3 regions of the Streptomyces sp. NPDC001502 genome follow, and region 3 is predicted to be linked to each of the others. Evidence: predicted binding sites of a transcription regulator. Region 3 holds the regulator's gene; each other region holds the start of a gene.
What was found. Region 3 encodes HrcA, which represses chaperone genes, less so after heat shock. Its sites were predicted from a motif close to TTNGCACTCNGNNNNNCNGAGTGCNAA; they were not measured.
Positions count from the first base shown of each region.

Region 1 (9,572 bases), on a different contig from region 3:
CTCGCGCAGCGTCGCGTCGGGGTGCACCGTGATCGGGTCGGTGACCATGCCGGACTCGGAGCGCTTGACCAGGTCGACCTGGTTGGCCTGGTCGGCGATGGAGAGGTTGCGGTGCAGCACGCCGACGCCGCCCTGACGGGCCATGGCGATGGCCATGCGGGCCTCGGTGACCTTGTCCATGGCGGCGGACAGCAGCGGAACGTTCACGCGCACGTTGCGCGAGATGAGGGAGGAGGTGTCGATCGCGTCAGGCGACATGTCCGACGCGCCCGGCAGCAGCAGCACGTCGTCGTAGGTCAGTCCGAGCGTGGCGAATTTGTCGGGCACTCCGTCGGCGGTCATGACACCTTCCCAAATGGTCTTGCTCAGCGCGGATGTCCATGCTAACGGGATCCCGACGCGTCTCATTCCACGACCAAGGTCAAGCAGAAGTTTCGTCGTTTCCTACGACTGCAGCCCGCGACCGAGGCCCACGCGGAGCTACCGGCGTGGATCTGTGCGGACCCGTACGGACCGGTTCGGACGCGCACGGACCTGCCGGCCCCGCACACGGACGGCGGTGGGACCGCGAGGGCCCGCACGGGCCGCCTGTGCCCTACTGCTCGGCGAGCGCCCGCAGCCGGCTGAGCGCGCGGTGCTGGGCCACGCGCACGGCCCCCGGGGACATGCCGAGCATCTGCCCGGTCTCCTCCGCGGTCAGCCCGACGGCCACCCGCAACACGAGGAGCTCGCGCTGGTTCTCCGGAAGGTTGGCGAGCAGCTTCTTGGCCCAGGCGGCGTCGCTGCTGAGCAGCGCGCGCTCCTCCGGGCCCAGCGAGTCGTCGGGCCGCTCCGGCATCTCGTCGGAGGGCACGGCCGTGCTGCCGGGGTGCCGCATGGCGGCCCGCTGCAGGTCGGCGACCTTGTGCGCGGCGATCGCGAAGACGAAGGCCTCGAAGGGGCGCCCGGTGTCCCGGTAGCGCGGCAGCGCCATCAGGACGGCGACGCAGACCTCCTGCGCCAGGTCTTCCACGAAGTGACGAGCGTCACCCGGCAATCGCGAGAGCCGGGTGCGGCAGTAGCGGATCGCGAGGGGGTGCACGAAGGCGAGCAGGTCGTGCGTGGCCTGCTCGTCACCCTCCACCGCCCTGCGCACGAGCGCGCTGACGCCCCCGGCACTGCCGCCTTTGGCGGCGCCGGTCGGGCCTGTGGCCGCGGGTGACCCCAGGGCCTCGTCGTCGCGCATCAATCCATGGTGCCTTGGCGCCGGAGCATCCGCGTCGCCATGGCCCTTGTTGTGCATCGAAGCGTTATGAGCAGGTGCGCCGGAACTCATCATCTGCGCCCTCCCCTCCCGCTCGGCCGAATAGTCCCCGAGAGACTCCACACCCTCAAGGATGCGGCATCGCGCACGAAGCGAGACGTCCCCCGGATTGTGCCCCGCCAACCCCCGGGTGCGCACCGGGTACGGCGGGGGCAGGGATGCCCTCGACAACAAGAGCCGTCGAGGGCGGCGCGCCGCCCCGTCCGCGGGTGGCGGACGGGACCGCTCTCGACGATCCGCGGCCTGCGGCGGGCCGGGCCGGGCCCGGCCACGACCGGGAGGTCAGCGGACCAGACCCCAGCGGAATCCGAGTGCCACGGCGTGTGCCCGGTCCGAGGCGCCGAGCTTCTTGAACAGCCGGCGGGCGTGCGTCTTGACCGTGTCCTCGGAGAGGAAGAGCTCGCGCCCGATCTCCGCGTTGGACCGGCCGTGACTCATGCCCTCCAGCACCTGGATCTCGCGCGCGGTGAGCGTGGGCGCGGCGCCCATCTCGGCCGAGCGGAGCCGGCGCGGGGCCAGTCGCCAGGTCGGGTCGGCGAGGGCCTGGGTGACCGTGGCCCGCAGTTCGGCGCGCGAGGCGTCCTTGTGCAGGTACCCACGGGCGCCGGCGGCGACCGCGAGGGCCACGCCGTCCAGGTCCTCCGCGACCGTCAGCATGATGATGCGGGCGCCGGGGTCGGCCGAGAGCAGCCGACGGACCGTCTCCACACCGCCCAGCCCGGGCATCCGTACATCCATCAGAATCAGGTCGGAGCGGTCGGCGCCCCAGCGGCGGAGGACTTCCTCGCCGTTGGCAGCCGTCGTCACACGCTCGACGCCGGGCACGGTGGCAACCGCGCGGCGGAGCGCCTCTCGGGCAAGCGGGGAGTCGTCGCAGACGAGGACGGATGTCATGACCGCCCTCCGCAGCTGCTGATGCGCGTCACCTTGAGCCTCCAGGCTGGTACGTATCGTCACCTGTGCGGTCGATGCTCCCGGACACCTGTCCGAGAACTTATTGGTTCAACCGCCTTCGCACTCTCAACGATGGTCACTCGAAAGAGTTACGGGTCGGACGGACACCTTCAGCACTCTACGTGAGGAAGCGATCACGGCGCAGGAGCCACGAGCCGCTTGTCCTCCATCTGGAGCTATGCCCTATTTGGCGGCTTTCCTTCCGTTTGGCACGTGTCTGAGGCTAGATTCCCAATGAGTCATATTTACATCTACTCCGACAGTAGGTGTGGAGACATGGACCGTATCCGCCTCAGTACCGGCACCAAGAGGGACTACCAATGGCAGATTTCTCCCGCCTCCCCGGCCCGAACGCCGACCTCTGGGACTGGCAGCTGCTAGCCGCCTGCCGCGGGGTCGACAGCTCCCTCTTCTTCCACCCGGAAGGCGAGCGGGGCGCGGCCAGGAGCGCGCGCGAGGCCTCGGCTAAAGAGGTCTGCATGAGATGCCCGGTGCGTTCGGAATGCGCCGCGCACGCACTCGCCGTCCGAGAGCCCTACGGGGTGTGGGGCGGCCTCACCGAGGACGAGCGCGAGGAACTGATGGGCCGCGCCCGGCATCGCCTGATCCCCGCATCGAGTGCGATCGGACCGATCGCGCCGAACTGAGAGCCGACGAAGCGTCCGAAGGAACGTTTCTTCGAATCACCAGCACGCCCGGGCGTGTCGCTGCCCGGCCCGCGTTTCACCCGTTCGGCCGTACCCGGCCCTGCGAAGTGTGCGCCCCCGGCCGCCGCCGGGGGCGGACACGGGTCAGCGCGCGGACACGGGGCAGTGCGCGGCCGCAGGTCAGCGCGCGGCCGCCCGCTCCAGCTCGGCCAGGGTCGCGGCCACGGCCGGCACCCGGGCCAGGTCGGGCAGGGTCAGCGCCACGACCTCCCGCTCGACGGCCGGCTCCACCGCCACCGTGCTCACGCCCTTGGCCCGTACGGACTCCACCGCGAGCTCCGGCAGCACTGCCACGCCCAGCCCCGCGCCGACCAGGCCGACCACCGCCGGGTAGTCGTCGGTGGCGAAGTCGATGCGCGGGGTGAAGCCCGCGCCCTCGCACACGTCCACCAGATGGCGGCGGCAGCGCGGACAGCCCGCGATCCAGGGTTCGTCCGCCAGCTCCGCCATGCCCACGCGCTCCGCCCCGGCCAGCCGGTGCCCTTCCGGGACCAGCCCGACGAGCCGGTCGGTCAGCAGCGGCCGCACGACGAGGTCGTCCCACTCCGCGGCGGAATGGGACGCCCCGCCGTAACGGAAGGCCAGCGCCAGGTCGCAGTCGCCCTCGCGCAGCATCTCCACGGAACGCGGCGGCTCCGCCTCGACCAGCGAGATACGGGTTCCGGGGTGCTCGGCGCGCATCGCCGCGAGCGCGGTCGGCACCAGCGTGGAGCTGCCACTGGGGAAGGACACGAGCCGGACCCGGCCCGCGCGCAGGCCCGCGATGGCCGCGACCTCCTCCTCGGCGGCGGTCAGCCCGGCCAGGATCCCCGCGGCATGGCGGACCAGGGCCTCGCCCGCCTGGGTCAGCCGCATCTCGCGGCCGGTGCGGATGAGCAGCGGGGTGCCGGCCGACTGCTCCAGCGCCTTCATCTGCTGGGAGACGGCGGGCTGGGTGCAGCCGAGCTCGCGGGCGGCGGCGGAGAAGGACCCGGTCCCGGCGACGGCGCGCAGAACCCGGAGATGGCGTGCTTCGATCACCCTTCGAGCATAAGCCCTACTTTGATTCCTGCGCGAATATCCCGATGTCGCTTTGGGGTGGCTCGGTTAGCGTGGTCCCATGGGCTCCATGCAATTGATCTCTGTGAACCTCGGCCGCGCAACGGCCGCCGACTACACGGACGCGGAGGGCGGGATGACGGGCATCGGCAAGCGCCCCGTCCCCGGACCGGTCCACGTCGCCGCCCCGGGCCCCAGGTCCACCGGCCTCGGCGGCGGCCTGGAGGGTGACGCCGTCTGCGACCGGCGCTACCACGGCGGCGACCACCAGGCCGTCTACGCGTACGCCCGCGAGGACCTGGACCTGTGGGAGCGCGAGCTGGGCCGCGAGCTGCCCGGCGGCCTCTTCGGCGAGAACCTCACCACCTCCGGCATCGACCTGAACACCGCGCGGATCGGCGACCGCTGGCGGGTCGGCGCCGACGTGGTCCTGGAAGTGGCCTCGGCCCGCATCCCGTGCCGGACCTTCCAGGGGGCCATGGGCGAGGCCGGCTGGGTCAAGCGGTTCACCCGGGAGGCCCGGCCGGGTGCGTATCTACGGGTGATCGAGGAGGGTTCGGTCTCCCCCGGCGACCCGATCCGGATCATCCACCGGCCGGACCACGACGTGACGGTGCAGCTGTGGTTCCGCGCCTTCACCACCGAGCGGGCCCTGCTGCCGCTCACCCTGGCCGCGGGCGAGGCGCTGGCGCCGGAGGCCCGTGAGCGGGTTCGCCTGTACGTGGAGAAGTACGGGGCAGGGGCCGGGGTGAGGTAACGCCGTCACCCCGGGAAGCTAGGTTGCGCCTATGACGACTGCGTTGATTACGGGATCCACGGCGGGCATCGGCGCCGCCTTCGCCCGGCGGCTGGCCGCCCAGGGACACAATCTGGTGCTGGTGGCACGGGACACGAAGCGGCTCGGCGAGCAGGCCACCGAGCTGCACGACCGGCACGGCATCGAGGCCGACGTGCTGGCCGCCGACCTCTCCACGGAGGAGGGCATCGCGGCGGTCGAGCAGCGCCTCGGCGACCGCACCCACCCGGTGGACCTGCTGGTCAACAACGCGGGCTTCGGCAACAAGGGCCGCTACCTCGAAGTCTCCATGGCCGACGAGCTGACCATGCTGAAGGTGCACATCGAGGCGGTCCTGCGGCTGACCTCGGCGGCCACGGAATCGATGCGCTCGCGCGGCCGCGGCGGCGTGATCAACGTGGCCTCGGTCGCCGCCTTCGTACCGCGCGGCACGTACGGGGCGAGCAAGGCCTGGGTCGTGCAGTTCACCCAGGGTGCGGCGAGGGACCTGGGCGGGTCCGGGGTGCGGCTGATGGCACTGTGCCCCGGCTTCGTCCGGACGGAGTTCCACCAGCGGGCCGGCATGGGCACGGACAACATCCCCGGCTGGATGTGGCTGGACGCCGACAAGCTGGTGGCCACGGCCCTGGCCGACCTGGCCCGCGGGAAGACGGTGTCGATCCCGGACCCGCGGTACAAGGCGCTGATGGGCGTGGTGAAGCTGACGCCGCGCGGACTGCTGGGCGGGGTGTCCTCGCGTACGGGCCGCAAGTACGGCCCCCAGTAACCCTGGAGGGTGCCCTGAGGGACCCCGTCACAAGCGGCCAATCGGGTGAAATCTCCCTAAACTGGACCTGTCCCATCCAGCGCGGGAGGCGACGCGATGACATTCGTACAAGTGATCGATTATGAAACCAGGCGGTTCGACGAGATGAACGCGCTCATCGACCGCTGGGCGGAGCAGAGCAGCGGCAGGCGCACCGCCACGCACACGATGATCGGCCAGGACCGCGAGGCCCGGAACCACTACGTGGACATGGTGGAGTTCGCCTCGTACGAAGAGGCCATGAAGAACTCCCACCTCCCCGAGACGGACCGGATGTTCCAGGAGATGGTGGCTCTCTGCGAAGGCATGCCGAAGTTCATGAACCTCGACGTGGTCCGCGACGAGCACCTCAACAAGCAGCTCGCCAACCGGGTGCTCGAAGAAGCGGCCATGGCGGGGAACATGAGCGTCCTCGACGACTGCTTCGCGACGAACTACATCAACCACGACGCCAGCAGGACGGAGTCCACCGTCGTCGGACGCGACTCCATGCGGTCGGACATGGAGGCGTGGCGCGCGGCCTTCGACATGACCTTCGAGCCGACGGCCCAGCTGGCCGAGGGCGACATGGTCACGACGGTGTGGAACTGGACCGGCACCCACAAGGGCCAGTTCATGGGAGTCGCACCGACCGGGAAGACGTACTACATGTCCGGGAGCACCACGTTCCGGTGCGTGGAGGGAGAGATCATCGAGGGTTGGTGGCACTACAACCCCGGAGCTCTGCAGCAGCAGATGGGCGGAACGGGTTCCCCGTACGGAACTTGAGCCCCATCACGGGGAAGGCAACGGGAAGGCCCCGTTCCGCGGCTGCGGAACGGGGCCTTCCAGGCGTGGTGCGCGCGATCAGTGGCTGTGGCCGTGACCGCCGTGGCCGTGACCGGCGTCGCCCTCGTCGTCCGCCGGCTTCTCGACGACCAGGGTCTCGGTCGTGAGCAGCAGGGAGGCGATGGAAGCGGCGTTCTCCAGCGCGGAACGGGTGACCTTCACCGGGTCGATGACGCCGGCCTTGACCAGGTCACCGTACTCGCCGGTGGCGGCGTTGAAGCCCTGGCCCTTGTCGAGCTCGGCGACCTTCGCGGTGATGACGTAACCCTCGAGACCGGCGTTCTCGGCGATCCAGCGCAGCGGCTCGACGGCGGCGCGGCGCACGACCGCGACACCGGTGGCCTCGTCGCCCGACAGGCCGAGGTTGCCCTCCAGGACCTTCACGGCGTGGACGAGCGCGGAGCCACCGCCGGAGACGATGCCCTCCTCGACCGCGGCGCGGGTCGCCGAGATGGCGTCCTCAAGACGGTGCTTCTTCTCCTTGAGCTCCACCTCGGTGGCGGCGCCGACCTTGATGACGCAGACGCCACCGGCGAGCTTCGCCAGGCGCTCCTGCAGCTTCTCGCGGTCCCAGTCCGAGTCGGTCGACTCGATCTCGGCCTTGATCTGGTTGACGCGGCCGAGGACCTCGTCGTGGCTGCCGCCACCGTCGACGATGGTGGTGTCGTCCTTGGAGATGGTCACGCGGCGGGCGGAGCCCAGTACGTCCAGACCGGCCTGGTCGAGCTTGAGGCCGACCTCCTCGGCGATGACGGTGGCACCGGTGAGGGTGGCCATGTCCTGGAGCATCGCCTTGCGACGGTCACCGAAGCCGGGGGCCTTGACGGCGACCGCGTTGAAGGTGCCGCGGATCTTGTTGACGACGAGGGTGGAGAGCGCCTCGCCCTCGACGTCCTCGGCGATGATCAGCAGCGGCTTGGAGGCGCCGGCCTGGATGACCTTCTCCAGCAGCGGCAGGAGGTCCTGGATCGAGGAGATCTTGCCCTGGTTGATCAGGATGTACGGGTCGTCGAGGACGGCCTCCATACGCTCCTGGTCGGAGACCATGTACGGCGAGAGGTAGCCCTTGTCGAAGGCCATGCCCTCGGTGAACTCCAGCTCCAGGCCGAAGGTGTTGGACTCCTCGACGGTGATGACACCGTCCTTGCCGACCTTGTCCATCGCCTCGGCGATGAGCTCGCCGACCTGCTGGTCCTGCGCGGAGAGCGCGGCCACGGCGGCGATGTCGGACTTGTCCTCGATCGGGCGGGCGGTCGCGAGGAGCTCCTCGGACACGGCCTTGACCGCGGCGTCGATGCCCTTCTTCAGGGCGGCCGGGGAAGCACCCGCGGCGACGTTGCGCAGACCCTCGCGGACCAGCGCCTGGGCCAGCACGGTGGCGGTGGTGGTGCCGTCACCCGCGATGTCGTTGGTCTTGGTCGCCACCTCCTTCACGAGCTGCGCGCCCAGGTTCTCGTACGGGTCGTCCAGCTCGACCTCGCGAGCGATGGTGACACCGTCGTTGGTGATGGTGGGGGCGCCGAACTTCTTGTCGATGACGACGTTGCGGCCCTTGGGGCCGATCGTCACCTTGACCGTGTCGGCAAGCTTGTTGACGCCGCGCTCGAGGGCGCGACGGGCGTCCTCGTCGAACTTCAGGATCTTCGCCATGGGAGCGGTTCAGCCCTCTCGAAAACTCGGGTTTAACGAGCTGCGCCCCTCGCCGCCCGGCAATCAGCGGGGTGACCAGGGGCGCAGCTCAAAGCAGTACTGATGAAGAGAATTACTTCTCGACGATCGCGAGCACGTCGCGAGCCGAGAGGACGAGGTACTCCTCGCCGCTGTACTTCACTTCGGTGCCGCCGTACTTGCTGTAGAGCACGATGTCGCCGACGGTGACGTCCAGCGGGAGACGCTGGCCGTCCTCGAAGCGACCCGGGCCCACCGCGAGGACGACGCCCTCCTGGGGCTTCTCCTTCGCAGTGTCCGGGATGACCAGGCCGGAGGCCGTGGTCTGCTCGGCGTCGAGCGGCTGGACCACAATGCGGTCCTCAAGCGGCTTGATGGCAACCTTGGAGCTGGCGGTCGTCACGATCCGACCTCCCCCTTCGGAGATCCGGGGTTAACTGTCTGAGGTGGCGACCAGGTCGATCCGTCGTCGCGGGTGCCGGATCTGCCTGTCGCTGTGTTGGCACTCACCGGGGGTGAGTGCCAGGTGCGAGACTATTCCGGCGATTAGCACTCGGTCAAGCGGAGTGCCAATTCCCGACCGCCGGGCGTTGCGCGAAGAGGAACCGGAACGTCGGCCACCGGGGCGCGCGGACATGGCGGATCACCCCTCTCCGCGATCTGACCAGGAGAAACGCGGAGCCGCGTCGGTGCGACACCGTCTCGACCGCGCCGGGCCTGACGATCAGGATCTTCGCGTTCTCGATGGCCGGAAGGCGACGTCCCTGCAGCGCGGTGGCGGTGGTGACGGTGGTGGCGCCTGCAGTGATGCCTGCGGTGGTGCCTGCGGCCCTCGGCGATCGCAGGCGATCACCGGCCGAAAAACCGCACGTACGTCCGTTCGGCCTCACTACTGTCCCCGATATGACCAGGACGAACTCCGGCGTGCGCTGGATCCACGCCTTCCCGATCTCGATCGGCATCGCAGCCGGGATCTTCATGTACTGCGCGACGGTACCGCGGCTGATCACCCAACTGACGGGGGTGGAAGGCACGTTCAGCGCGGAGGTCTGCACGTGGGGCGACTTCGATTCCGAAGGGGACCGGAGGATGTCGTGCGCGGGGGACTTCACCGCCTCCGACGGATCGTTCACCCTCTCGGGGATCGAGATCGACGGCGCGTTCGACGGCCGGCCGAAGGCGCCGGTGGCCGCCCGCGTCAGCGGGCCGTCAGCCGACCAGGCCGTGCAGACGGACCTGGCCACCTCGCTCGCGCCGATGGGCGTGGGGCTGCTCGTCTTCGCGTTCCCGGCCTGGGCGCTGACCGCGGCCACCCGGGACGCCGTCGACCGCCGCAGACGTCGCCGGAACCGCCCGCCGGAGCCCGCCGCCGACCCCGACTCGTGGGGACCCCTGCCGTCCGCGTGACGCCTGCGGGGCGCTCAGCGGGGCGCTGCTCGGCGGTACGACTACCCCGCACAGCCCGTCCGGCGG
Region 1 is NZ_JBIAVW010000009.1:82,389-91,960, reverse strand. It holds gene guaB (IMP dehydrogenase) at 1-342, opposite strand, end outside; gene ACFY0D_RS17665 (sigma-70 family RNA polymerase sigma factor) at 596-1,225, opposite strand; gene ACFY0D_RS17660 (response regulator transcription factor) at 1,586-2,197, opposite strand; gene ACFY0D_RS17655 (WhiB family transcriptional regulator) at 2,578-2,904, shown strand; gene ACFY0D_RS17650 (LysR family transcriptional regulator) at 3,085-3,984, opposite strand; gene ACFY0D_RS17645 (MOSC domain-containing protein) at 4,073-4,759, shown strand; gene ACFY0D_RS17640 (SDR family NAD(P)-dependent oxidoreductase) at 4,791-5,564, shown strand; gene ACFY0D_RS17635 (ester cyclase) at 5,676-6,371, shown strand; gene groL (chaperonin GroEL) at 6,450-8,081, opposite strand; gene groES (co-chaperone GroES) at 8,194-8,502, opposite strand; gene ACFY0D_RS17620 (hypothetical protein) at 9,003-9,506, shown strand.
Region 1: the regulator HrcA is predicted to act here: its motif matches at 8,646-8,672, upstream of groES (co-chaperone GroES).

Region 2 (9,572 bases), on a different contig from region 3:
GTCGTACCTCGCGTCCGGCAGCAGCGCTGCCATCCGCCGCACGTCCTCGACCGTGCTCAGCTCGGCCCCCACCCGCACCTCCTCGTACCGGCGGGCCAGCAGCCCGCACAGCAGCCGCGCCTTGGCGTACGCCTCGGCGGGATCGGTGGTGCGGTGGACGGGGTACGCGACGGAATGGCCCATGGCCGTACGGTCACACGCCCCCACCCGCCCCGGCCAGCGGTTTTACCCCCCGATCGGCGGAGAACGCCCCGCGGGCCGGGCACGCCTGTCCCCGCGCCGCTAGCCTGGAACATGGACGTGTACGGACAGCTCGTCCCCGTCTACCTCATCGTCGACATGCAGGCGTCCGAGATCACCTGCTTCTCGGATCCCTCCCCGCACGGGTACCAGTTCCGCAAGACGGTGCCCTTCGGTACGGCCCTGCCCGTCCCGGACCCCTTCGGCTTCGACGTCGACAGCTCGGGCTTCTGACGCCTCCCGAAACGCCCGAGGGCGGCACCCCCGTGGGGGTGCCGCCCTCGTTCGAGAACAGCCGATCAACCAGTGGCCGGAGCCGGGGTCGATCAGAAGTCCATGTCACCACCCGGCATGCCGCCGCCCGCGGGGGCACCGGCCTTCTCGGGCTTGTCGGCGATGACGGCCTCGGTCGTCAGGAACAGCGCGGCGATCGACGCGGCGTTCTGCAGCGCGGAGCGCGTGACCTTCGCCGGGTCGATGATGCCCTCGGCGATCATGTCGACGTACTCGCCGGTCGCGGCGTTCAGGCCGTGACCGATCGGCAGGTTGCGCACCTTCTCGACGACGACGCCACCCTCAAGACCACCGTTGACGGCGATCTGCTTGAGCGGGGCCTCCAGCGCGAGCTTCACGGCGTTGGCGCCGGTCGCCTCGTCACCCTCGAGCTCCAGCTTCTCGAAGACCGCGGAAGCCTGCAGCAGGGCCACGCCACCACCGGCGACGATGCCCTCCTCGACGGCCGCCTTCGCGTTGCGAACGGCGTCCTCGATGCGGTGCTTGCGCTCCTTGAGCTCGACCTCGGTCGCGGCACCGGCCTTGATGACGGCCACGCCGCCGGCCAGCTTCGCGAGGCGCTCCTGGAGCTTCTCGCGGTCGTAGTCCGAGTCGGAGTTCTCGATCTCGGCGCGGATCTGGTTCACGCGACCGGCGACCTGGTCGCTGTCACCGGCACCGTCGACGATGGTGGTCTCGTCCTTGGTGATGACGACCTTGCGGGCGCGGCCGAGCAGGTCGAGACCGGCGTTCTCCAGCTTGAGGCCGACCTCCTCGGAGATGACCGTGCCGCCCGTGAGGATGGCGATGTCACCGAGCATGGCCTTGCGGCGGTCACCGAAGCCCGGGGCCTTGACGGCGACGGACTTGAAGGTGCCACGGATCTTGTTGACGACGAGGGTGGAGAGCGCCTCGCCCTCGACGTCCTCGGCGATGATCAGCAGCGGCTTGCCGGACTGCATGACCTTCTCCAGGAGCGGCAGCAGGTCCTTGACCGAGCCGATCTTGGAGTTGACGATCAGGATGTACGGGTCGTCGAGGGACGACTCCATGCGCTCCATGTCGGTGGCGAAGTACGCCGAGATGTAGCCCTTGTCGAAGCGCATGCCCTCGGTGAGCTCCAGCTCCAGACCGAAGGTCTGGGACTCCTCGACGGTGATGACGCCTTCCTTGCCGACCTTGTCCATGGCCTCGGCGATGAGCTCGCCGATCTGGGTGTCGGCGGCGGAGATGGAGGCCGTCGAAGCGATCTGCTCCTTGGTCTCGACATCCTTGGCCTGGGCGAGCAGGGCGGCGGAGACGGCCTCGACGGCCTTCTCGATACCACGCTTGAGGGCCATCGGGTTGGCACCGGCGGCCACGTTGCGCAGGCCCTCGCGGACGAGCGCCTGGGCCAGCACGGTGGCGGTGGTCGTACCGTCGCCGGCGACGTCGTCCGTCTTCTTGGCGACTTCCTTGACCAGCTCGGCGCCGATCTTCTCGTACGGGTCCTCGAGCTCGATCTCCTTGGCGATGGAGACACCATCGTTGGTGATCGTGGGGGCGCCCCACTTCTTCTCAAGGACGACGTTGCGACCCTTGGGGCCAAGGGTGACCTTGACGGCGTCGGCGAGCTGGTTCATCCCACGCTCGAGACCACGCCGGGCCTCCTCGTTGAACGCAATGATCTTGGCCATCTGAAGTGGTCCTCCCGGACAGCGGTGGATTGCTCCCAGGACCGCGCCCGCGCCCGCGACGGACGGCCTGCGAGCCCGGCGGTTCCTTCCCGCCGGACCCTGCGGGCCTCACCGACCCGGTCCTCGTTTCAGTAGCACTCTCACGTGGAGAGTGCTAACGCCAATGATTAGCACTCGACCCCTCCGAGTGCAAGCGGCTTGGGGTGATGGCCCGCCACTACCGGGCACACGGACGAGGGGCCCCCATCCCGTGTCAAGGATGTGGGCCCCTCGTGGTGTGCCAGGTCTTCGCTGACGACTGTGCGTCGGTGGTCGATCGCGCCAGGACTAGCCGAGTGCGAGCTTGACCATGTCCGCCTGCGGACCCTTCTGGCCCTGCGAGATCTCGAACTCGACCCGCTGACCCTCTTCAAGGGTGCGGTACCCGTCCATCTGGATGGCGCTGTAGTGGACGAACACATCCGCACCACCGTCGACCGCGATGAAGCCGTAGCCCTTCTCCGCGTTGAACCACTTGACGGTGCCCTGAGCCATGCCTAACTCCCCTATTACTGGCCCTTGCGCAGGAACGCACTTCACGATCCCGGGTCAGAACTTGCGTCGGAACGCGTCGACCGAGGCTGAATGTATCTGCGCGGATGCTGTCTGCAACAGGTCAATCCGATGAGAATTCTGGACACCGAGAAACATTGAAATAGAGTGAAAATTTGCCATACTCCAGGGCAACTCGGGCCTGACATATCTCGCCAAAGCCCCATACCGCACCCGCACATTGGCCCGATGTCGACCCTCACGCGGCCCGTTCATATGCGGCGGGCAAAAACAGCGGAGGGGACTTCCCCAACCCTACCGTGCCCAATCAAGCAGAATTGCCCCCTCCGTTTTAGCGGAGGGGGCAATTTCGGTTTGCGCGTGTCACCTGGGCGGTGACCCGGGAGAACCGGGAGAGATCCGGGGAATCAGCAACCGCCGGCAACAGCCGGGATGATCGAGACGCCGGCGCCGTCGGGCGTCGCCGCCTGCAGCCCGCCCTCGAAGCGCACGTCGTCGTCGTTGACGTAGACGTTCACGAAACGGCGCAGCTTGCCCTGGTCGTCCAGGACGCGCGCGGCGATGCCCGGGTGGTTCTTCTCCAGGGACTCGATGACCTCGGCGAGGGTCGCGCCCTCGGCCGGGACCTCGGCGACGCCGCCGGTGTAGGTGCGCAGGATGGTGGGGATGCGGACGTTGACGCTCATGGCGCTACTGCCTTTCCGGTAGTACGTGGAGGGTGGTCAGGCCAGGCCGGCGGCGCGGAAGGCGTCCAGGCTCGGGCGGATGGTGGCGGTCTGCCCGCTGTCCGCGGCCACCGCCTCCAGGGTCTTGAGGCCGTCACCGGTGTTGAGGACGACGGTGGTCAGCGTCGGGTCGAGCTGACCGTTGTCGATGAGCTTCTTCGTCACGCCGACGGTCACACCGCCCGCGGTCTCGGCGAAGATGCCCTCGGTCTGCGCGAGGATCTTGATGGCCTCGACGACCTGCTCGTCGGTGACGTCCTCGACGAAACCGCCGGTGCGGCGGGCGATGTCCAGGACGTACGGGCCGTCCGCCGGGTTGCCGATGGCCAGCGACTTGGCGATGGTGTTCGGCTTCTGCGGGCGGACCACGTCGTGACCGGCCTTGAAGGCGGTGGACACCGGGGAGCAGCCCTCGGCCTGGGCGCCGAAGATCTTGTACGGCTTGTCCTCGACGAGGCCGAGCTTGATGAGCTCCTGCAGACCCTTGTCGATCTTCGTCAGCTGCGAGCCGGACGCGATCGGGATCACGATCTGGTCGGGCAGCTGCCAGCCGAGCTGCTCGCAGATCTCGTACGCGAGCGTCTTGGAGCCCTCGCCGTAGTACGGACGCAGGTTGACGTTGACGAAGCCCCAGCCCTCGCCCAGCGGGTCGCCGATGAGCTCGGAGCAGAAGCGGTTGACGTCGTCGTAGTTGCCCTCGATGCCGACCAGGTCGCCGCCGTACACACCGGCCATGACGACCTTGCCCTGCTCCAGGTCGTGCGGGATGAACACGCAGGAGCGGAAGCCGGCCCGGGCGGCCGCGGCGCCGACGGCGCCGGCCAGGTTGCCGGTCGAGGAGCAGGACAGGGTGGTGAAGCCGAAGGCGCGGGCGGCCTCGACGGCGATGGCCACGACGCGGTCCTTGAAGGAGTGCGTCGGGTTGCCGGAGTCGTCCTTGACGTAGAGCTTGCCGGTGATGCCCAGCTCCTTGGCCAGGTTGGCCGCGTCCACGAGCTTGGTGAAGCCGGGGTTCAGGCTGGGCTTGGACGCCACGTCCGCGGGGACGGGCAGCAGCGGCGCGTAGCGCCAGATGTTGTTCGGGCCGGCCTCGATCGCGGCGCGCAGGGCCTCGGGGTCACCGGTCGGGAGGTCGTAGGCGACTTCCAGCGGTCCGAAGCACTCGGCGCACGCGAAGATGGGGCCGAGGTCGAAGCGGGTACCGCACTCGCGACAGGAAAGGCCGGTGGCAGGTCCGAGGTCGACAGAATCAAGGTGGGCAGAGGTGGCGACAGTCTGTGCAGCCATGATGGCGAGGCCCTTTCTCCTCATCTTCCCCATGGCGCACTTCGCCATGAGACGGAATTGGCACCTTCCCTAGCCGGGGACCTCGCTGACGAGCGCTGACGCGCGATCGCGAGAACCGACTGGAGGGTTGCCGGGGCTTCAACGGGCCGTGTCCCTCTGCCCCTCTGGATGAGCGGTATGGCACCGGCACACGCGCTCTGTGGCGCGCCGGTGCGTTTGTACGCGGGGACCCCCGGCATGCGGTGGTCCTTCGCGTTGTTCAAGACTGTAACCGAAGGCCCGGGCGGTTGAGACAGCCGTCCGAACCGCGAGATGGATCACATAAGGGCGAATATCGCCGACACGCAGGGAGTGCTGAGGGTGCTGGAAGAGGTGGAGCGATGGCTGGCCGACCGCTCCTGGTCCGCCGCCGACCGACCGCTCGACCAGCTGCTCGACCGGAAACGGGCGGCCGGGACCACGGTCAGCGTCGTGCTGCCCGCGCTGGACGAGGAGGCGACGGTCGGCGCGATCGTCGAGACCGTGCGGCGTGAGCTGATCGAGGGACTGCCGGTCCCCCTGGTCGACGAGCTGGTCGTCATCGACTCGGGCTCCGCCGACCGGACCGCGGAGGTCGCGGCGAAGGCCGGGGCCCGGGTGGTGCACCGCGACGAGATCCTGCCCCGCCTCCCGGCGCTGCCCGGCAAGGGCGAGGTGCTGTGGCGCTCGCTGCTGGCCACCGGCGGGGACATCGTCTGCTTCGTCGACGCCGACCTGCGGGACTTCTCCGCCACCTTCGTCTCCGGCATCGTCGGACCGCTGCTGACCGACCCCGACGTGCAGTTCGTCAAGGCGATGTACGACCGGCCGCTCGGGGGCACCCCGGGCCAGGGCGGCCGGGTCACCGAGCTGGTCGCCCGCCCGCTCCTCAACCTCCACTGGCCGCAGCTGGCCGGCTTCGTGCAGCCGCTGGGCGGCGAGTACGCCGTACGCCGCTCGCTGCTGGAGCGGCTGCCGTTCCCCGTCGGGTACGGCGTCGAGCTGGGCCTGCTGGTGGACGCGCTGCACACGGTCGGGCTGGACGCGCTGGCCCAGGTGGACGTGGGCGTACGGGTCCACCGCCACCAGGACGGGCAGGCGCTGGGCCGGATGGCCGCGGCGATCTACCGCACCGCCCAGGTACGGCTCTCGCGCGGGCACCTCGTACGGCCGGAGCTCACGCAGTTCGAGCGCGGGCCCGAGGGCTTCGTACCGCGGACGCATCCCGTGGACACGGAGGAGCGGCCGCCGATGGCGGGCATCAAGGAGTACGCGCTGCGTCGCGTGGCGTGAGCGAACGTACGGTTTGAGCGGGCCCGGGCCGGGCTAGGTTGGCCGCATGGCTTCCCAGGTGCTCGTCGCAGCGAACCGCGGCCCCCTCTCCTACGCCCTCGCAGAGGACGGGACGCTCAGCGCCCGGCGCGGCGGGGGCGGTCTGGTCTCCGGACTCTCCACGGCCCTCGCCGAGCAGCCGGAGGCGCTGTGGATCTGCGCGGCGCTCTCGGACGCGGACCGGGAGGCGGTCCGCCGGGGCGTGGCCGAACCGGGCGTCCGGATGCTGGACATCGATCCCACGATGTATGACGACGCGTACAACGGGATCGCCAACTCTGTGCTGTGGTTCACGCACCACCACCTGTACGACATCCCGCGCGAGCCGGTCTTCGACGCGGAGTTCCGGCGGCGGTGGGAGTCGTACGAGCGCTACAACCAGGCCTTCGCCGAGGCCCTGGCCGAGGAGGCCGCCGAGGGCGCGCAGGTGCTGGTCCAGGACTACCACCTGGCCCTGGTGCCCGGACTGCTGCGGGTGCTCCGCCCCGACCTGCGGATCGCGCACTTCACGCACACCCCGTGGGCCGCGCCCGGCTATCTCGCCATGCTGCCGGACACGGTCCGCGAGACCCTGCTGTGGGGCATGCTCGGCGCGGACGTGCTCGGCTTCCACACCGAGGCGTGGGCGGCCGAGTTCCTGGGCTCGGCGCGGCTCGACGACGCCTGGGGGCAGGCCGAGGTGCGCGACGGCTCGGTGGTGGAGCACCGCCGGTACACGGTGTGGCCCACCCGCACCACGCAGGTGCGCGCGTACCCGCTGGGCGTGGACGGGGACGAGCTGCGGGCGCTGGCGCACCGGCCGGAGGTGAACGCGAAGCTGGCGCAGCTGCGGGCGGAGGTCGACGGCCTGCGGACGATCGTCCGCGTGGACCGCACGGAGCTGTCGAAGAACATCCTGCGCGGCCTGCTGGCCTACCGGGAACTGCTGACCACGCGCCCGCAGTGGCGGGGCCGGGTGGTCCACCTGGCGTCGGCGTATCCGTCGCGGCAGGACCTGCGGGTGTACCGGGACTACACGGCGGCGGTGGCGGCGCTGGCGGCGGAGATCAACGCGGAGTTCGGTACGGAGGACTGGCGGCCGGTGCTGGTGTCGGTGAAGGACGACTTCGCACGCTCGCTCGCGGCGTACCGGCTGGCGGACGTGGCGCTGGTGAACCCGGTGCGGGACGGGATGAACCTGGTGGCGAAGGAGATCCCGGTGGTGTCGGAGGCGGGGTGCGTGCTGGTGCTGTCCACCGGGGCGGGGGCGTACGAGGAGCTCCGCCAGGACGCGCTGACGGTGAACCCGTACGACGTGACGGCGACGGCGGACGCGCTGCACGCGGCGCTGGCCATGCCGGTGGGTGAGCGCGCGGAACGCACCAAACGCCTCGCGGCGGCGGCGACGTCCCTCCCCCCGACGGCCTGGTTCACTGCCCAGCTCTCGGCCCTGGACCCGTCCAGCCCCGGCTGAGAAACCGGGCTCTGCCCGGACCCGGTCCTCAAACGCCGGACGGCTGGAAAATCCAGCCTCGCCGGCGTTTGAGGCGCGGGGGTTCGGGGGCGGAGCCCCCGCAGCGGACCGTCAGGTACGGATGGCTTCGGCCAGGGCGGACAGGAAGGCCGCCACCTGGCCCGGGCCCGGGAGGACGAGGTCGGCGCGGGCGGCGAGCTCGGGGACCTCGGCGGAGCCACTGCACACCAGCAGCCCCGGCAGGCCCTCGGCCCGGCGCTTCTCGACCGCCGAGTAGGCCGCCAGGTCACCCAGGTCGTCGCCCGCGTACAGCACCGCCTCCGCGCCCCGCTCCGCCAGGAACTCGGTCAGGGCGACGCCCTTGTCCATGCCGGGCGGCCTCAGCTCCAGCACCGCCCGACCCGGCTCGACCATCAGCCCGTGCCGCGCCGCGAGCTCCGCCAGCGGTTCCCGCAGCGCCGCGAAGGCGGCCGCCGGGTCCTCCGCCCGCCGGGTGTGCACGGCCAGCGCCCGGCCCTTCTCCTCGATCCAGGTGCCGCGCCAGGCCCCGATGGAGTCCAGGAACCCCGGCAGCTCCGCCCGGACCGCCGCCACCCCGGGGTGCTCGGCGGGCGCGTGGACGATGCCGCTGACGGCGTCCCACCGTTCGGCTCCGTAGTGGCCGAGGACGACCAGGTGCTGCAGGCCGGGGACTCCGGCGAAGCCCCCGTAGCGGACGGCGACGCCCGCCGGCCGTCCGGTGATCACCGCCACCGAGTCGACCTCGGGGGCGAGTACGGACAGGGCCGGGACGGCTCCGGGGTGGGCTCGGGCCTGGTCCGGGTCCGGGACGATGTCGGCGAGGGTGCCGTCGAAGTCCAGGGCGACCACGGACCGGCGGGGTGCGTGCAGCAGGGCCGCGAGTCCCTCGCGTCCGGCTGCGGTGACGGGCATCGGCAGGTCGTGCGGATGACTCCCCATACGCACGACCCTAACGGCCGGGCGGTGCCACGGCTACGGCTATCGCCGGGCTCGCTGGGCCTCGCGGATCCTGCGCAGCCGGTTCACCGTGCCCGGGGCGTGGGCCAGTGCCCGCGGGTCGTCCATCAGTGCGTTGAGCAACTGGTAGTAGCGGACGGGGGTCATCCCCAGCCCTTCCCGTATGGCCCGTTCCTTGGCTCCGGGCCCGGGCCAGGTGCGTCCCTCGTACGCGAGCACCGCGGCCTCCGTGGCCGTCAGCTGCCCCTCGTCCGTCATACCGCCAGATTAACGCCGCGCTCTGACACCCGGCCCGCCGCCACCGGTCAGTGCGGGTCCGCCGCCCGCGCGGCGGTGGCGATCTGCTCCAGCACCTTCGCGGGCTGTCCGCCCGGCTGCACGGTCTTGCCGATGTTCTGCTTGATGTCCTCGCTGACGCCCGCCCAGGACTTCTTGCCGACCGGGTACAGCCGGGAGCTGGGCAGTGCCGCCAGGAAGGGCTTCAGCTGCGGGGCCGAGCCGCCGGTGGCGGCCTGCTTGGCCTGGTAGCCGCTGGTGGTGGCGGGCAGCAGGTCGTACTTCTCGGTGAAGGCCGTCACGTTCTTCGGCTGGTACAGGAAGTCCAGGAACTTGCCGGACTCCTGGCGGTGGCCGTTCTTGAAGGCCATGACCCAGTCCGCGACGCCCATCGCGGGCTGGTCGCTGCCGTCGGACGTGGGCAGCGGCACCATGCCGAACTTCACGCCCTTGGCCGCGGCCTGCTTGAGCAGCGTCGGGTGCCCGTTGAGCATGCCGACCTCGCCCTTGGTGAAGCCGTCGAAGGCGGCCTGGCGGTCCAGCTTGCCGGGCTCCACGGGGCCGGTCAGCCCCTGGCCGACCATCTTGTCCCGCAGGAACTCCAGCGCCTTGACGTTGGGGGCGGAGTCGATGGAGTACGACTCCTCGTTGTCGGTGTAGCCGCCGCCGCCCGCGAGCATCCACATCATCGTCTCGGCCTGCGCCTCCTCGCGGCCCAGCGGCAGCGCGAAGGGGGTGGGCACGTTCGCGGCCTTGAGCTTC
Region 2 is NZ_JBIAVW010000044.1:1,775-11,346, forward strand. It holds gene ACFY0D_RS39495 (hypothetical protein) at 1-183, opposite strand, end outside; gene ACFY0D_RS39500 (hypothetical protein) at 295-474, shown strand; gene groL (chaperonin GroEL) at 567-2,189, opposite strand; gene ACFY0D_RS39510 (cold-shock protein) at 2,517-2,723, opposite strand; gene ACFY0D_RS39515 (MoaD/ThiS family protein) at 3,149-3,427, opposite strand; gene thrC (threonine synthase) at 3,464-4,753, opposite strand; SAM riboswitch class I at 4,771-4,928, opposite strand; gene ACFY0D_RS39525 (glucosyl-3-phosphoglycerate synthase) at 5,114-6,064, shown strand; gene ACFY0D_RS39530 (trehalose-6-phosphate synthase) at 6,111-7,556, shown strand; gene otsB (trehalose-phosphatase) at 7,668-8,516, opposite strand; gene ACFY0D_RS39540 (DUF3263 domain-containing protein) at 8,556-8,792, opposite strand; gene ACFY0D_RS39545 (extracellular solute-binding protein) at 8,840-9,572, opposite strand, start outside.
Region 2: the regulator HrcA is predicted to act here: its motif matches at 2,357-2,383, upstream of groL (chaperonin GroEL).

Region 3 (9,572 bases):
GCGGAGCAGGTCCTCCTGCTGGGCGTCCAGCTTGCCCGGGGTGGTGACCTCGACGTGCACGATCAGGTCGCCGCGTCCGCCACCACGCAGGTGGGTGACGCCGCGCCCGTGCAGCGGGATCGCCTGGCCGGACCCGGTCCCGGGCCGGATGTCGATCTCCTCCAGCCCGTCCAGCGTCTCCAGCGGGCACTTGGTGCCCAGCGCGGCCGCCGTCATCGGGATGGTGACCGTGCAGTGCAGGTCGTCCCCGCGCCGCTGGAAGGTCGGGTGCGCCAGCTCGTGGATCTCCACGTACAGGTCGCCGGCGGGGCCGCCGCCGGGGCCGACCTCACCCTCGCCCGCGAGCTGGATCCGGGTGCCGTTCTCGACACCCGCCGGGATCTTGACCGTGAGGCTGCGGCGGGAGCGGACCCGGCCGTCGCCCGCGCACTCGTGGCACGGGGTCGGGACCACGGTGCCGAAGCCCTGGCACTGCGGGCAGGGGCGCGAGGTCATGACCTGGCCCAGGAAGGACCGGGTGACCTGCGAGACCTCACCGCGGCCGCGGCACATGTCACACGTCTGCGCCGAGGTGCCGGGAGCGGCGCCTTCACCGGAGCAGGTGTTGCAGACGACGGCCGTGTCGACCTGGATGTCCTTGGTGGTCCCGAAGGCCGCCTCGTCCAGCTCCAGGTCCAGACGGATCATCGCGTCCTGGCCGCGCCGGGTCCGCGAGCGCGGGCCGCGCTGCGAGGCCTGGCCGAAGAAGGCGTCCATGATGTCGGAGAAGTTGCCGAAGCCACCCGCTCCGAAGCCGCCCGCTCCGCCGCCGCCCGAGGAGGACAGCGGGTCGCCGCCGAGGTCGTAGACCTGCTTCTTCTGCGGGTCCGAGAGCACCTCGTAGGCCGCGTTGATCTCCTTGAAGCGCTCCTGCGTCTTCGGATCCGGATTCACATCCGGGTGGAGTTCACGCGCGAGGCGCCGGAAGGCCTTCTTGATCTCGTCCTGCGATGCGTCGCGGCGCACGCCGAGAACGGCGTAGTAGTCCGTGGCCACTTACGACTCCGCCAGGATCTGTCCGACGTAACGTGCCACTGCGCGTACCGCTCCCATCGTTCCGGGGTAGTCCATGCGGGTCGGTCCGACCACGCCGAGTTTGGCGACTGCTTCGCCGCCCGAACCGTAACCGACCGAGACGACCGACGTGGAGTTCAGTCCCTCGTAGGCGTTCTCATGCCCGATCCGTACGGCCATTCCCGACTCGTTGGCCTCGCCCAGCAGCTTGAGGAGCACGACCTGCTCCTCCAGCGCTTCGAGCACCGGCCTGATCGTCAGGGGAAAATCGTGTCCGAAGCGGGTGAGATTGGCGGTACCGCCGATCATCAGCCGCTCTTCGGCTTCCTCGACCAGGGTTTCGAGGAGGGTTCCGAGCACGGTGGAGACCGTGCCGCGGTCCTCGGCCTCGAAGGATTCGGGGAGGTCCTGGACGAGCGGGGGCACATCGGTGAAGCGGCGCCCGACGACCCGGCTGTTCAGCCGGGCCCGCAGGTCCGCCAGCGAGGTCTCCCCGAAGGGGCTCGGGCAGTCGATGAGCCGCTGCTCGACCCGCCCGGTGTCCGTGATCAGTACGAGCATCAGGCGCGCGGGAGCGAGTGAGAGCAGCTCCACGTGCCGGACGGTCGACCGGGTCAGGCTCGGGTACTGGACGACGGCGACCTGCCGGGTGAGCTGCGCGAGCAGCCGCACCGTGCGGCCGACCACGTCGTCGAGGTCGACGGCGCCGTCGAGGAAGTTCTGGATGGCCCGGCGCTCGGGCGACGACAGCGGCTTGACCCCCGCCAGCCTGTCGACGAAGAGCCGGTAGCCCTTGTCGGTGGGGATCCGGCCGGCGCTGGTGTGAGGCTGGGCGATGTAGCCCTCCTCCTCCAGCACGGCCATGTCGTTGCGCACGGTGGCGGGCGAGACGCCGAGCCGGTGCCGCTCCGTGAGCGCCTTGGAGCCGACCGGCTCTTCCGTCCCGACGTAGTCCTGGACGATGGCGCGCAGCACTTCGAGTCTGCGTTCGCTGAGCATCGCGCACACCTCCAGCTGTGGTCCGTTGCCGTGTTCTGCCGTGTTCGTTGGCACTCTGATCGTTCGAGTGCCAGAGAGCCCCCGCTCAGTGTACGGCCGGGCGGTAAGCCCCTGGCAAGGGAGGCCCGCCAGGGTAGCGTCGCCGTATGGACGTGCGTTGGGAAGAGTCCGGCTGGGAACGGCTGACGGGACGGGCCGGCCGGCGGCGGCTGCCGGTGTGGGACTGCACCGTGGGGCTGGTGGTGGGCGAGGATTCGGTCCTTCTGATCGACCCCGGATCGTGTGTGCGCGAGGGCGCGCAGGTACGCACCGAGGCGGAGCGGCTGACGGGCCGGCGCGTGACCCATATCGCATTCACGCACGGTCATTTCGATCACGTCCTGGGCGGATCCGCCTTCGCCGGGGCCGAGGTGTTCGGGGCGGTCGGGCTGGCCGCACTGCTGTCGGCGGGACGCGAGGAGCTGCGCGGGGACGCGGTACGGCACGGGCTCGCGGAGGCGGAAGCGGCGGAGGCGGTGGACCTGCTGGTGCCGCCCGGGCACGCGGTGTCGGGCGAGTGGACGCTGGAACTGGGCGGCGTACAGGTGCTGCTGGCGAATGTCGGACCCGGGCACACCGGGCACGACCTGGCCGTCTTCGTGCCGGGCGAGCGCGAGGTGGTCTTCTGCGGGGACCTGGTCGAGGAATCGGGCGAGCCCTCGGTGGGGCCGGACGCCAGGCCGGGGCAGTGGCCGGCGGCCCTGGACCGGCTGCTGTCGCTGGGCGGTGACGACGCACTGTACGTGCCGGGTCACGGAGCGGTGGTCGGTGCTGACTTCGTCCGTGCCCAACGCGCCACACTGGCGGCCCGTTTCGGCGTGTCGGAGGCGTGACGCGCGCGGCTCTCCTACTGTCGGCCGGATGCGCGAGTACTCCCCCGACCTGACCCCGCAGTGGAAGCGACCCAAGGCCGTGCCGGAGGTGGCGGCGGACCTGGACCTGGTGGTCGAGGTGGCCGGTACGGACTTCTGCGGCGCGGTGGTGGCCTGCGAGGCGGGCACGGTGACCCTGGAGGACCGCTTCGGCAAGCGGCGGGTGTTCCCGATGGAGCCGCGCGGGTTCCTGCTGGACGGCGACGTGGTCACCCTGGTCCGTCCCGCACGCAGGCCCTCCGGGCCGCTCCTGACGGCCTCGGGCTCGCTGGCCGTGCCCGGGGCGCGGGCGCGGGTGGCGCGGGCCGGCCGGATCTACGTCGAGGGCCGGCACGACGCGGAGCTGGTGGAGCGGGTCTGGGGTGACGACCTGCGGATCGAGGGCGTGGTGGTGGAGTACCTGGAGGGCATCGACGACCTCCCGGCCGTCGTCGCCGACTTCGCCCCGGCCCCGGACGCCCGCCTCGGCGTCCTGGTCGACCACCTCGTCCCGGGCTCGAAGGAGTCCCGTATCGCGGCGTCGGTGACCTCGCCGGACGTCCTGATCGTGGGCCACCCGTACGTGGACGTCTGGCAGGCGGTGAAGCCGTCCGCGCTGGGCATCCCCGCGTGGCCGGTGATCCCGCCCGGCCAGGACTGGAAGACGGGCGTCTGCCGGGCCCTGGGCTGGCCGGAGAACACCGGCGCCGCCTGGCGGCACATCCTGTCCCGGGTCACCTCGTACCGCGACCTGGAACCCACCCTCCTGGGCTCGGTGGAACACCTCATCGACCACGTCACGGCCTGACCACCCCCACGGACCCCTGCCGGCCCCGCCTCGGCCCACGCGCCCCTCCAGCCCCGCCGGTTTGAGGCGCCGCCTTCAGCCCCGCCGGTTTGAGGCGCCGTCTTCAGCCCCGCCGGCGTTTGAGGCGCGGGGGTCCGGGGGCAGCGCCCCCGGCAACGGCGCCGCAGGCTAGTCCACCAGGTCCCGCACCACCGCGTCGGCCAGCAACCGCCCGCGCAGCGTCAGCACGGCCCGCCCGCCCTCGTACGGCGCGGCGTCCAGCAGCCCGTCCGCCAAGGCCTTGCGGGAGGCGGCGAGCCCGGCCGGAGCCAGCAGCGACAACGGCACCCCGTCCACCAGCCGGAGCTCCAGCAGGATCCGCTCCACCCGCCGGTCCTCCTCGGAGAGGAGCTCGCGCCCCGCGCCCGGGGAACGGCCCTCCGCCAGCGCCGCGGCGTACGCGCCCGGGTGCTTCACGTTCCACCACCGCACGCCGCCCACGTGCGAGTGCGCACCCGGTCCCGCGCCCCACCAGTCGGCGCCGCGCCAGTACAGCTCGTTGTGCAGGCAGCGCCCGGCCTCCGAGGTGGCCCAGTTGGAGACCTCGTACCAGGAGTACCCGGCCTCGGCCATGACCGATTCCGCGATCAGGTACCGGTCGGCGTGGACGTCGTCGTCCGTCATCGGGACCTCGCCGCGGCGGATCCGCCGCGCCAGCTGCGTGCCCTCCTCGACGATCAGCGCGTAGGCGCTGATGTGGTCCGGCCCGGCGCCCAGCGCCGCCGAGAGGGTCGCCCGCCAGTCCTCGTCCGACTCCCCGGGCGTGCCGTAGATCAGGTCGAGGTTGACGTGCTCGAAGCCCGCCGCCCGCGCCTCCGCGACGCATGCCTCGGGGCGCCCCGGCGTGTGGGTGCGGTCGAGCACCTTCAGGACGTGCTGCCTGGCGCTCTGCATGCCGAAGGAGACCCGGTTGAAGCCCCCGGCGCGCAGCTCGGCCAGGTACTTCGGGTCCACCGACTCCGGATTGGCCTCCGTGGTGATCTCGGCGTCCTCGGCCAGGCCGAATTCGTCCCGGATCGCCGCGAGCATGCGGACGAGGTCGGCGGCGGGCAGCAGCGTGGGCGTGCCGCCGCCGACGAAGACGGTCCGGACCTCGCGCGGGTCGTCGCCGAGCACCTTCCGCGCCAGCCTGACCTCGTCGATCAGGGTGTCGGCGTAGTTCTCCCGGGAGGCGAGCACACCGCCGGTGCCCCGCAGCTCGGTGGCCGTGTAGGTGTTGAAGTCGCAGTACCCGCAGCGCGTGGCGCAGTACGGGACGTGCAGGTAGAAACCGAGCGGCCGCTCCCCCGCGCCCGCCAGGGCATGCGACGGCAGCGCGCCGTCTTCGGGCATGGGTTCACCGTCGGGGAGTGCGGAAGGCATACCCCCATCATCCCGCACCGGAAGAGCCCCGTCGGCGTTTGAGGCGCGGGGTCCGGGTCGGAGCCCCGGGGAACGGGGCCCGGCGGGGCGGTCCACCGCCCCGCCCCGCCAAGCCCGCCGCAGGCGCTACGCCTCGCGGGACCCCTCGTACATCTCCTCGATCAGGTGCTTGAACTCACGCTCGACCACCGGCCGCTTCAGCTTCAGGCTGGGCGTGAGGTCGCCGTGCTCGACGTCGAGGTCGCGCGGCAGCAGCCGGAACTTCTTGACCGTCTGCCAGCGCTGCAGGCCCTCGTTCAGGGTCTGTACGTACGTCTCGATCAGACGGTTGGTCTCCGGCGCCGCCAGGACCTCTCCGTACGTCTTGCCCTCCAGCCCGTTGTCGGCCGCCCAGGTCAGGATCGACGGCTCGTCGAGGGCGATCAGCGCCGAGCAGAAGTTCCGGTCGGCGCCGTGCACGACGATCGTCGACACGTACGGGCAGATCGCCTTGAACTGGCCCTCGATCTCCGCCGGGGCGACGTACTTGCCGCCCGAGGTCTTGATCAGGTCCTTCTTGCGGTCGGTGATCCGCAGGTAGCCGTCGGCCGACAGCTCGCCGATGTCGCCCGTGTGCAGCCAGCCGTCGGACTCCAGCACCTCGGCGGTCTTGTCCGGCTGCCGGTGGTAGCCCTGCATGATGCCGGGGCCGCGGAGCAGGACCTCGCCGTCGTCGGCGATGCGGACCTCGGTGCCGGGGAGCGGCTTGCCGACCGTGCCGGTGCGGTAGGCCTCGCCCGGGTTGACGAAGGAGGCCGCGCTGGACTCGGTCAGGCCGTAGCCCTCCAGGATGTGGACGCCCGCGCCGGAGAAGAAGAAGCCGATCTCGGGGGACAGGGCGGAGGCGCCGGAGACGGCGGCGCGCAGCTTCCCGCCGAAGGCCTCGCGGAGCTTGGAGTAGACGAGCGCGTCGGCGATCTTGTGCTTGGTGGTGAGGCCGAAGGGGGCGGTGGCCTGGCCGGTGCGGCGGAAGTTGTCCTGCGTGACCTTCGCGTACTCGCGGGCGACGCCGGCCGACCACTTGAAGATCTTGTACTTGGCTCCGCCGGCGGCGCGGGCCTTGGCCGCCACGCCGTTGTAGACCTTCTCGAAGATGCGCGGAACCGCGGCCATGTACGTCGGCTGCACGATCGGCAGGTTCTCGATGATCTTGTCGATCCGGCCGTCGACGGCGGTCACGTGCCCGGCCTCGATCTGCCCGGAGGTCAGCACCTTGCCGAAGACGTGGGCCAGCGGCAGCCACAGGTACTGGACGTCCTCCTTGCCGATCAGCCCGGTGGCGACCATGGCCTTGGCCAGGTAGGACCAGTTGTCGTGCAGCAGCCGGACGCCCTTGGGGCGACCGGTGGTACCGGAGGTGTAGATGAGGGTGGCGAGCTGGTCGGCGGTGATGGCCCCCACCCGCTCCTTGACCGCCTCGGGGTGCTTGGCGAGGTATTCCTTGCCGCGCGCCTCCAGCTCGGCGAGCGAGAGCACCCAGCCCTCGGGGTCTCCTTCGGCGGCGACCGCGTCATCGGCGTCCAGGACCACGACGTGGGCGAGGTTCGGCAGGTCGGCGCGGCGCTCGCGCGCCTTCGCCAGCTGCTTCGCGTCCTCGGCGATGAGCACCCGGCTCTCGGAGTCCGAGAGGATGAACGCCGACTCGTCCGCATTGGTGCTGGGGTAGATGGTGGTGACCGCACCGCCCGCGCACATCACGCCGAGGTCGGAGAGGATCCACTCGACCCGGGTGTTGGAGGCGAGCGCGACGCGCTCCTCCGTCCGGACGCCGAGAACGATCAGCCCGGCGGCGATGGCGAACACCCGCTCGGCCGCCTGGCCCCAGCTGAGTGATTTCCAGTCGTCGGCGCCGCCCTGTCCGCCGGCCGCCGGCACCGGGTACCGGTAGGCCTCGTCGTCGGGCGTCGCTGCGACGCGCTCAAGGAAGAGCACCGCCACGGTGGGCGGGCGGTTCTCGAGATAGGTCTGTGTGTCGCTCACGACATCCTCCGGACCGATCCACGCGGTAGTGCGTGGGCGTGGGGCGCTGGGGGGCGCTGGGGACTGGCGGGTATGCAGCCGTTGGCTTTTTAAACTGGCGAGTAACCGTCGAGCAGTGATCAGACTAGAGCGCGACCGGCGCGCGCGTAAGGGCCCGCGAGCGGCCGCTTCATAACGAAACAGGCCCCCGCACCTGAGTGCGGGGGCCTGTCTGCGTCGGGTGACGGCGGGGCTGCTACTTCTTCTTGCCGCCGGACTCGTCACTGGAGAGGACGGCGATGAAGGCCTCCTGCGGGACCTCCACGGAGCCGACCATCTTCATCCGCTTCTTGCCTTCCTTCTGCTTCTCCAGCAGCTTCCGCTTACGGGAGATGTCACCGCCGTAGCACTTGGCGAGGACGTCCTTGCGGATGGCGCGGATGGTCTCGCGGGCGATGACGCGGGAGCCGATCGCGGCCTGGATCGGCACCTCGAAGGCCTGGCGCGGGATGAGCTCGCGCAGCTTGGCGACGAGGCGCACGCCGTAGGCGTAGGCGGCGTCCTTGTGCGTGACGGCGGAGAAGGCGTCGACCTTGTCGCCGTGCAGCAGGATGTCGACCTTGACCAGGCTGCCGGACTGCTCGCCGGTGGGTTCGTAGTCCAGGGAGGCGTAGCCGCGCGTCTTGGACTTCAGCTGGTCGAAGAAGTCGAAGACGATCTCCGCGAGGGGGAGGGTGTAGCGGATCTCGACCCGGTCCTCGGAGAGGTAGTCCATGCCGAGGAGGGTGCCGCGGCGCTGCTGGCACAGCTCCATGATCGCGCCGATGAACTCGGTGGGCGCGAGCACGGTGGCCCGGACGACCGGCTCGAACACGTCCGAGATCTTGCCCTCGGGGAACTCGCTCGGGTTGGTGACGGTGACTTCCTTGCCGTCCTCCATGACCACCCGGTAGACCACGTTGGGCGCGGTGGCGATCAGGTCGAGGCCGAACTCGCGCTCCAGGCGCTCACGGACCACGTCCAGGTGGAGCAGGCCGAGGAAGCCGACGCGGAAGCCGAAGCCGAGCGCCGCCGAGGTCTCCGGCTCGTAGACGAGCGCGGCGTCGTTGAGCTGCAGCTTGTCCAGGGCCTCGCGCAGGTCCGGGTAGTCCGAGCCGTCGAGCGGGTAGAGGCCCGAGAAGACCATCGGCCGCGGGTCCTTGTAGCCGCCGAGGGCCTCGGTGGCGCCGTTGTGCAGGCTGGTGATGGTGTCACCGACCTTGGACTGACGGACGTCCTTCACGCCGGTGATGATGTAACCCACCTCGCCGACGCCGATGCCGTCGGACGGGGTCATCTCCGGGGAGGAGACACCGATCTCCAGCAGCTCGTGGGTGGCGCCGGTGGACATCATCCGGATGCGCTCGCGCTTGTTCAGCTGCCCGTCGACCACACGGACGTACGTGACGACGCCACGGTACGAGTCGTAGACGGAGTCGAAGATCATGGCGCGGGCCGGGGCGTCCTTGACGCCGACCGGGGCCGGGACCGTGGCGACGACCTTGTCGAGCAGCGCCTCGACACCGAAACCGGTCTTCGCCGAGACGCGCAGCACGTCCTCGGGCTGGCAGCCGATGAGGTTCGCGAGCTCCTCCGCGAACTTCTCCGGCTGGGCGGCCGGCAGGTCGATCTTGTTCAGGACGGGGACGATCGCGAGGTCGTTCTCCATCGCCAGGTACAGGTTGGCGAGGGTCTGCGCCTCGATGCCCTGGGCGGCGTCCACCAGGAGGACGGTGCCCTCGCACGCGGCGAGGGAGCGCGAGACCTCGTAGGTGAAGTCGACGTGCCCGGGGGTGTCGATCATGTTGAGGATGTGGGTGTTGCCCGCACCCTCGCCCGTGGTGGGCGCCCAGGGCAGCCGGACCGCCTGGGACTTGATCGTGATGCCGCGCTCACGCTCGATGTCCATGCGGTCGAGGTACTGGGCGCGCATCTGCCGCTGGTCGACCACACCGGTGATCTGGAGCATCCGGTCGGCAAGGGTCGACTTGCCGTGGTCGATGTGCGCGATGATGCAGAAGTTGCGGATCAGCGCCGAGTCGGTACGGCTCGGCTCGGGCACGTGGCTGGGGATCGCGGGCACGCAGTGTCCTGGTTCTCGGTCGCAGTCGGAAGCATTTGCGGAGCGTCGGTCGGAGCGAAAGTCCGGCTCCCGTCGCTGTCGGCGGCGCGATGTCGGATCTATACGCAGACTCCCATGGTCCCATGGACGGGGCAGTGCGCTCGGTTTGGGCCGCCCGTAGCGTGCCTGGTAGCCTGGGCAGCTGTGTTTCGTATGCCCTCTCAGTCGGGGGTCCCCCCGGACGAAGTCTGGGGGAGAGACACAATCCGAAGATCAAACTCTGAACCTGAAAAGGCTCTTTCGTGGCGAACATCAAGTCCCA
Region 3 is NZ_JBIAVW010000010.1:164,201-173,772, reverse strand. It holds gene dnaJ (molecular chaperone DnaJ) at 1-1,035, opposite strand, end outside; gene hrcA (heat-inducible transcriptional repressor HrcA) at 1,036-2,052, opposite strand; gene ACFY0D_RS19720 (MBL fold metallo-hydrolase) at 2,199-2,924, shown strand; gene ACFY0D_RS19715 (DUF3097 domain-containing protein) at 2,953-3,750, shown strand; gene hemW (radical SAM family heme chaperone HemW) at 3,919-5,151, opposite strand; gene ACFY0D_RS19705 (AMP-dependent synthetase/ligase) at 5,278-7,170, opposite strand; gene lepA (translation elongation factor 4) at 7,406-9,271, opposite strand; gene rpsT (30S ribosomal protein S20) at 9,553-9,572, shown strand, end outside.